One region of the Pseudomonas sp. JZ114 genome, then DNA from elsewhere that is predicted to be linked to it. Evidence: riboswitches for the same ligand, from Rfam matches in the RefSeq annotation. Region 1 holds a riboswitch; the other holds the start of a gene.

Region 1 (4,122 bases):
GTGAATGCGAGGAGTGGCCCAACCTGAGACAAGTCAGGTGGTATGCACAGATTCCCCGTGCGCAGCTCAGCGTCAAGGCGCGCAATGCATTGAGTGCGGTGCAGGGCTGTCAGTTGCGCCAGGAAATTTGGCAGCAGCTCGACTCACTCAGCCGTGGTGATTTTCAGCCGGGCGAGCAGGAGGCCGACACTATCCTGAGTGTTCGACAGGATATGGAAGCACAGGCTCGCGAACTGATTGCTGATCGGCTCGATCGTCTTTCCGAGGCGCAGATCATCCAGCTGGTATCCGGTCTGGTACGCGCCATGGGATTTATCACCAAACAGCCTCCTGCGTCCAACGGCAGCCTGGCTATCGAGGCTTCCCTGGATGGCCTGGGTCTGCATCCCCCTCATGTAAAGGTCCAGGTTCAGCATCGTCAAGGTGCCGTAGGCGGTGAGACTTTGCGAGAGCTTCTGAACTGTCTGAAGGCTGACGACAAGGGTATTTTTGTCAGTACATGCGGCTTCAGCCAGGAGGCTATCTATGAGGCCGAGCGCGCCGGTCAATTGGTGGCTCTGATGGACATGGATCAGTTAGTCGACATGCTTCTGGTGCATTACGAGTCTCTGGATCTGGAGCTGAAATCTCTGATTCCCTTGACGCGAATCTACTGGCCAGCCTCCTGAACGCAGCAGAAATAAAAAAGCCCCGGCACTGGCCGGGGCTTTTCACGATGGCCTGTTACTCTTCAAAGTGCCAGGCATCGTAGAGTTCGCTGGCAGAAGCGCTTGCCACTTCCTTGCGTGCCTTGAGCCAATCGGTCAGGGCCTGACGGTCTTCCTCGGTGGGCGAGCCGTAGCGCTTGTTTGCCATGATAGTGCCTTCGATCCAGGTTTCGCCGAAGCCACCCATGTAGTCCAGGTTACGGGACTCGACGAAATCGACGAAATCGCTCAGCAGCGCTTCTAGCGCTTCGTCTTCAAGCGATTCCTTGAAATCAGCCTTGAGCTCGAATGCCAGTTCCTGGAACTCGCCCAGATAGAGCTTCTTGCGGATACGGCGCTTCATGCGGCTAAGACGGGGATCGTTGGCAGTAGATTCGGACATAGGGAGACCTGTAGCTCGATAACTTCATGGCCAGCCAAAGGGTTTGACTGGATGGAAAGCGGCGCATTATCACCAGCTTCAGCCAGCATGGCTATCAAATATGATAGCGCGGTGACGATAAAGCGAAATGAATCTGTCGCGCCGGTGGATTTTCTGCGCAAAGATTTATCCCCATTTGCCATGACTTTCGTTGACGCTCCCAGGGCTTGCCCGTAACCTGCGCGTCTGCTTGAGGTGCCTCGTGACATGGGTCGACGAGGTGAAACAGGGAAGCCGGTAGCAAGCCGGCGCTGCCCCCGCAACGGTAGGTGAGTTGAACGTCGCACAGGCCACTGGACAGCTGTCTGGGAAGGCGCGGCGGAGGAGTTTTTTCCGCTCACGAGCCCGGAGACCGGCCTCAGGCGTTACACGGCAATGCGGAGGGCATTGATCGTCGCACAGGGCTAATGGCGTTGTGCGTCGTTGCCTCGTCTGTATCCTTGCGGAGCAGATCTTTCCGTTCGCCTCAGCCCTTGCCTGAAGGAGAGCGTCATGAGTGATACCCCGGAAACCCCCACCTCGTTACCTGTCGATGATGCGCGAAATGAGCGCCACCGTGAGCGAATGGTCCGTAAGAAAGCTGTCATGGACGAGCGGATCGCCAATGCACAGAATGAGCGAGGCTTGCTGCTGGTACACACCGGTATCGGCAAGGGCAAGAGCAGCTCTGCCTTTGGCATGGTGGCCCGAGCCTTGGGGCATGGACTGAAAGTGGGCGTCGTACAGTTCATCAAGGGACGCGTCAGTACCGGTGAGCAGATGTTCTTCCAGCGGTTCCCCGAGGAGGTCCGTTACCATGTGATGGGCCAGGGATTCACGTGGGAGACCCAGGATCGTCAACGGGACATCGAAAACGCTGCCAGTGCCTGGGCTGTGGCCAAAGCATTATTGAGTGATCCTGAAATAGCACTCGTAGTGCTTGATGAACTGAATATCGCATTCAAGCATGGCTACCTGAAAGTTGAAGACGTGCTGGCGGATATCGAGGCGCGTCCGGTCTCCCAACACGTTGTCGTAACGGGGCGCGGTGCACCGCAGGCGCTGATCGATGCGGCTGATACCGTCAGTGAAATGGGCTTGGTCAAGCATGCCTTCCAGAGCGGCATTCGCGCCCAGAAAGGAATCGAATTTTGAACCTGCATGATCATCGTCGGTGTCCGGCGCTCCTGGTTGCTGCGCCGGCCTCCGGCCAGGGCAAGACCAGTGTAACGGCAGCCCTGGCACGTCTGCATACAAGACAGGGCCGCAAGGTCCGTGTATTCAAGTGCGGCCCGGACTTTCTCGATCCCATGATCCTGGCCCGTGCGAGCGGTGCGCCGGTGTACCAGCTTGACTTGTGGATGGTAGGGGAAGAAGAAAGTCGCCGGCTGCTATGGGAAGCGGCAGGCGAAGCTGATCTGATCCTTATCGAAGGCGTCATGGGGCTGTTTGACGGCACGCCGTCTAGTGCGGACCTGGCACGTCGCTTCAATGTGCCGGTACTGGGTATTATTGAGGCGACCGGCATGGCGCAGACCTTTGGGGCATTAGCCTACGGTCTTGCACATTATCAGGCGGATCTGCCCTTTGCTGGCGTACTGGCCAATCGTGGCTCCAGCGCCCGGCAGACCGAGCTGCTCAAGGCCAGTTTGCCAAGCGGTATGCGCTGGTTTGGTGCCTTGCCGCGCAACTCGGGTATCGAGTTGCCGAGCCGGCATCTTGGGCTGATCCAGGCTGACGAGTTGTCGGATCTGGATGCACGTCTGGACGCTGCGGCCGATGCCATTGCTGCCAGTGCCGATACCTCACTACCGGAGCCTGTGCTGTTTCAGGCCCCTATGAAGAAGAGCGTCGAACCGCTGCTGGCTGATGTGCGCATCGGGGTTGCACGCGACGCGGCACTGTCGTTTCTGTATCAGGCGAACCTTGATCTTCTACGCGCTATGGGCGCTGAGATTCGGCATTTTTCAGTGTTGCAGGACCAGCAGTTACCGGAAGTAGACAGTCTCTACTTGCCGGGCGGTTATCCTGAATTACATATTCAACAGCTGTCTGGAAATACCGCCATGCAGTCTGCTATTCGGGCGCATCATGCCGCAGGCAAGCCCATTCTGGCCGAATGCGGGGGGATGCTCTATCTGCTGGAGCGCCTGGCTGACAAGACAGGCGAGCAGGGCGAGATGGTTGGACTTCTCGAAGGGGAAGCTACCTTGCAGCCACGTCTTACTGCACTGGCGCTGCAAAGCGTTGCCTTCGATAGCGGCACCTTGCGTGGCCATACGTATCATCACTCATCCTTGGAATCGCCACTGGCTCCAACGTTGCGTGGTATCTGCCCCAATGGCAAGGCCACGGCGGAGTCGGTGTTCCAACAGGGCCGCCTGACTGCCAGCTACATTCACTTCTACATGCCATCCGCCCCCGAAACGGCGGCTGCCCTGCTAGCACCATGAATCCTCACGCCTTTCCTTCCGCCGAGCAGGCCGGCGTCTATCGTGCTATCGCCGAACGACGTGACATGCGTCATTTCAGTGGCGGCCATGTACCGGAGGATCAGCTGCGGCGGCTGTTGAGCGCTGCTCATCAAGCGCCAAGCGTAGGCCTCATGCAGCCATGGCGCTTCATGCGCATTACTGATCAGGAGCTGCGTGCCGAGCTTTACCGGCTGGTCGAGTCCGAGCGTGTCTGCACGGCAGAGGCGCTGGGTGAGCGTAGCGATGAGTTCATGCGGCTCAAGGTGGAGGGCATAAAGGAGTGTGCCGAGCTGCTGGTGGCTGCCCTCATGGAGGGGCGAGAAGCCCATATCTTCGGACGCCGTACGCTGCCTGAAATGGACGTGGCATCGCTGTCTTGTGCGATCCAGAATCTATGGTTGTCCGCCCGGGCGGAGGGGCTTGGGATGGGGTGGGTTTCGCTGTTCGACCCGGCTGCGGTGGCTGAACTGCTGGGGATGCCTGAAGGCAGCAAGCCGCTGGCCATCCTGTGTCTTGGGCCTGTCGAGGCCTTCTACAATCA
Region 2 (4,122 bases), 580 kb from region 1:
CCAGGTCGCGTGGACCAAGCCCTTGGGCGTTCTCCCGCCATCCCGGTTCGTTATCCTGGGCACAAATAGCCTGCAGTACCGGCACATCGCGACGAAACGGGCGGAGATGAGGGGAATCCGGGTTGGACTGGGCAAAACCTGTCGTATTGATGATCAGCTCGGTCTCTGTCGCCTCCAGCAGTGCCTCGACCTCAGCAAGGCACTCCGGCTCCTTGAGACTGGCTACGGCAACAGGTAACGGATTAATCCCTTGAGCTATCAATGCTTCGCAGAACGTATCGATGAACCCGGTATTGGCCGCTTGTAGATGACTGCGGTAGAACAACAGGGCTGCTACCGGCCCATCCTCCTGCCAACGCTGCTGCCACGAGCCCAGCGCCTTATCTTTATCACGCTCTGGCGCATACACCGCAACACGCGGTAGCGGCTGAGGCTCGACCCACATCGTCTCACGTCCAAACCATCGCTGGCCGATGAAGCGATACAGCATGCGGGCATTATCCATGCCGCCCTGTCGCAGGTACTGCCAGATCCGCTCGGCATCCTCAACGGAAGAGTTACCCAACGCCATTAGCTCAGGATCGGGTTTGTCATCTCCGGGTACAAGAATCAGCCTGGCACCTTGTGCGGCCAGCTGGGCCAATTGATCTACACCGTAGCGCCAGTACGCCGCCCCGCCCAGCAACGAGACAATGATGACCTTGGCATGCTGAAGCACCTCATCGACATACAGATCAACCGAGGCGTGATTCATCAGCTGCATGGGGTTGGCCAGGCGCAGGCTTGGAAAGTCCTCAGGCAGCCCGCGCGCCGCTTCGGCCAGCAGCGCTAGATGAGAATCGGCACTGCACAGGATCACCAGGTCGCCCGGGGTCTGTGCAAGATGAGCGATTCCGTCGTCGGGAGTAAAGCCGCCGGGCTGAGTCCTGAGGAGATGCATCGTATTAAGCCAGTACGCTGCGGAGTTCAGCGCTGATGGCAGCCTGATCCAGATCCTGGCCAATCACGACCAGACGTGTCTGCCGAACCTCATCCGCCTTCCAGGCACGATCGAAGTGCTTGTCGAAGCGGGTACCTACCCCTTGCACCAGCAGGCGCATCGGCTTGGCCTTGATGGCGACGAAGCCCTTGATACGCAGGATGCCGTGGCGCTGCACCAGCCCGGTCAATGCGTCCAGCAAGACACTCTCCTCTACCTCTGGCAGATCGACCGCAAACGAGTCGAATTCGTCATGATCATGCTCCTCATGAGGCTCATGGTCGTGATGCGTCTTTCGCGCGTCGATATGCAGCTCGGCCTCGGCATTCAGCCCCAGCAGGACAGACAACGGCAGCTGCCCATTGCTCGCTTCGATGATTTTCACGGACGCTGGCAATTCGCTCTCGATCTGGCTACGCACGGCCGCCAGGGCCATTTGCGGCATCTGGTCGACCTTGTTCAGGATGACCAGATCGGCGCTTGCCAGTTGATCCTCGAACAGCTCATGCAGTGGGGACTCGTGATCCAGGTTGGGGTCCAGCTGACGCTGGGCATCGACTTTTTCGGGATAGGCCGCAAACGTACCCAGGGCAACCGCCGGGCTATCCACCACGGTGACAACGGCATCCACGGTGCATGCATTACGGATTTCCGGCCACTGGAAGGCTTGTACGAGCGGCTTGGGCAGCGCCAGGCCAGACGTCTCGATCAGGATGTGGTCGATATCGGCACGTCGGGCCACCAGGTCGCGCATCACCGGAAAGAACTCTTCCTGCACGGTACAGCACAGACAGCCGTTAGCCAGCTCGAATACCCGGCCTGCGGCTTCTTCTTCGGTACATCCGATGCTGCACTGCTTCAGGATTTCACCGTCGATACCCAGCTCACCGAATTCATTCACAATGACGGCGATGCGCCGCCCTTGGGCATTTTCCAGAATATGGCGCAGCAATGTGGTTTTGCCGGCGCCGAGAAAGCCGGTAATGATTGTGACAGGAATCTTGGCCAAGGTTTTCATGAGCTGCCTTATGAAAAAGGGACAGGCAGGCATGACGAAGACGCGCTCATACGCAGTCCAGACGCCACACCGGATCACCCCGCCCGGTTGTCGGAAAGAATACGGCTCACACGTGCAGCCGCATTCTGAAATGTGTTCAAGGCAGGTCTCCTGGCTCACGGCAACGCTTCTCGCCTTCCCGCCCAAGAGCAGTGGCTTCCTGAAAAGCATCGATTAAACAACCGTTTACAGTTGCGGGGGCAGCTGCGGTCTCGCACCGCATTCCCTCTTAGCTTTGGTCATGTGCCAAAGCACCCTGAAGGCGCAAAGGCTACGAGCGACACTCTGGAGTGTCAATCGATGAAGTTGACGCTTCGCCCGTGTTCGTGGTCTGCTTGCGCCTGATTTCAGGTGTCGCCACGCGGTTCGTGGCGGTGAAACGGGAAGCCGGTTCAAGTCCGGCACTGCCCCCGCAACGGTACGTGAGTGTAGATCGATATCCACTGTGCTCGGCTGTAGAGCATGGGAAGGCCGATCTTGCAGGCGTTGGAGCCCCTTGCTCCACCCCCTTCACAAGTCCGGAGACCGGCCTGATTGACGATTGAGCAACCCGCGGTGGGCGGGCGCAGCTGAATGGCGTGGCGCGCAAGCGACCGCGCCTTCGTGCGTTCCCTCATCCTCGCCACACTCCTAGGAGGGAATCCATGAATAGCCAATCCCTGTCTCATGTGCCTACGGCATCCGGCACCCTGACTCAACGCCTGACTGCCGCCGCCCTGGCGTGCGTGTTGGGAGCAGGCCTGGTCTTTCTAGCCGGCTTCTCACACATCGACGCCCTTCATAATGGCGCTCATGACACCCGTCATAGTGAAGGCTTCCCCTGCCATTGAGGCTGTGACATGTACAAACGGATTGCCTTTACAGCCGGCTTTGCCGGACTACTGGCGGCACTGCTCCTGAGCGTACTGCAGAATCTTTGGATCACGCCGCTGATCCTGGAAGCCGAAACCTATGAGGTAGCGGGTGAAGCGCACGCGCATGCCGCTGACACACCTGCTCACCACCATGACGACGAGGCCTGGGCGCCTGAAGACGGCTGGCAACGAACGCTTTCGACACTCGGCGGCAACCTGGTCGTTGCGGTTGGATTCAGCCTGATATTGGCAGGCCTGTTTACGCTACGAGCCCCGCGCCACGCCTGGCATGGCTTGCTTTGGGGCGCTACCGGCTATCTGACCTTTTGTCTTGCGCCCTCCCTGGGGCTGCCACCGGAACTGCCCGGCACCGCAGCGGCTGAACTGACCGCACGGCAAGGCTGGTGGATCGGCACCGCGGCTGCCACAGCCTGCGCCCTGGCCCTGCTATTTTTCACCCGCCATAGGGTGTTGCGTCTGGCCGCATTGGCCCTTTTTGCGCTGCCCCATATAATTGGCGCACCACAACCTGCCGAACAGGCAAGCCTGGCCCCTGAATCCCTGCAGCAACATTTCCAGTTGGCAGCACTTGTCTCCAATGCCGTTTTCTGGATTGTGCTGGGCTGGCTGAGCGCCTGGTTCTACACCCGTGATACAGCTGAGAACACCTGATGACATTAAGTAACAGCGCACCCGCCATTCTCGTCGTGGGGCATGGCACTCGCAGCAGGCCGGGCGTCGAAGAGTTCTTCCGCCTCGCCGAACACCTCAAGAGCCGCTTTCCGGATCGTCTGTGCACCACAGGCTTTCTCGAATTCGCCCGCCCGACCATTGCTGAAGGCCTTAACAAGCTGATCGCAGAAGGTGCTCGCAACATTACCGCCATTCCTGGCATGCTGATGGCCGCCGGCCATGCCAAGAACGACATTCCCAGCGAACTCAACGAGTTCATGGCCGCGAACCCGGAAGTCAAGATCACCTACGGAGTGGAACTGGGCGTCAACGCCAAGATGATGCGCGCTGCACGCGATCGTATCGAGGCGGCCGAAGCGCAGTTTGGCGATGATTACCGTCGCGATGAAACCCTCCTGGTCGTTGTCGGGCGAGGCGCGTCCGATGCTGACGCCAACTCCAACATCACCAAGATCACGCGCTTTCTGTGGGAAGGCATGGGCTTCGCCTGGGCCGAGACCTGCTATTCCGGCGTAACCAAGCCGCTGGTAGCCGACGCG

Evidence for each region. A riboswitch is a leader RNA that binds a small molecule or an ion and turns the genes downstream of it on or off. The one in region 1 is predicted to bind cobalamin.
Region 2: another riboswitch for cobalamin. It lies ahead of JQR90_RS08660 (CbtB domain-containing protein); the one in region 1 lies ahead of cobO (cob(I)yrinic acid a,c-diamide adenosyltransferase).

Annotation. Positions count from the first base shown of each region.
Region 1 is NZ_CP069256.1:2,436,209-2,440,330, reverse strand. Features, by position in the region: gene JQR90_RS11330 (restriction endonuclease) at 1-668, shown strand, start outside; gene JQR90_RS11325 (YggL family protein) at 724-1,089, opposite strand; cobalamin riboswitch at 1,305-1,503, shown strand; gene cobO (cob(I)yrinic acid a,c-diamide adenosyltransferase) at 1,621-2,262, shown strand; gene JQR90_RS11315 (cobyrinate a,c-diamide synthase) at 2,259-3,560, shown strand; gene bluB (5,6-dimethylbenzimidazole synthase) at 3,557-4,122, shown strand, end outside.
Region 2 is NZ_CP069256.1:1,853,411-1,857,532, reverse strand. Features, by position in the region: gene cobN (cobaltochelatase subunit CobN) at 1-940, opposite strand, end outside; gene cobW (cobalamin biosynthesis protein CobW) at 945-1,997, opposite strand; cobalamin riboswitch at 2,121-2,310, opposite strand; cobalamin riboswitch at 2,369-2,584, shown strand; gene JQR90_RS08660 (CbtB domain-containing protein) at 2,681-2,866, shown strand; gene JQR90_RS08655 (CbtA family protein) at 2,876-3,562, shown strand; gene JQR90_RS08650 (sirohydrochlorin chelatase) at 3,562-4,122, shown strand, end outside.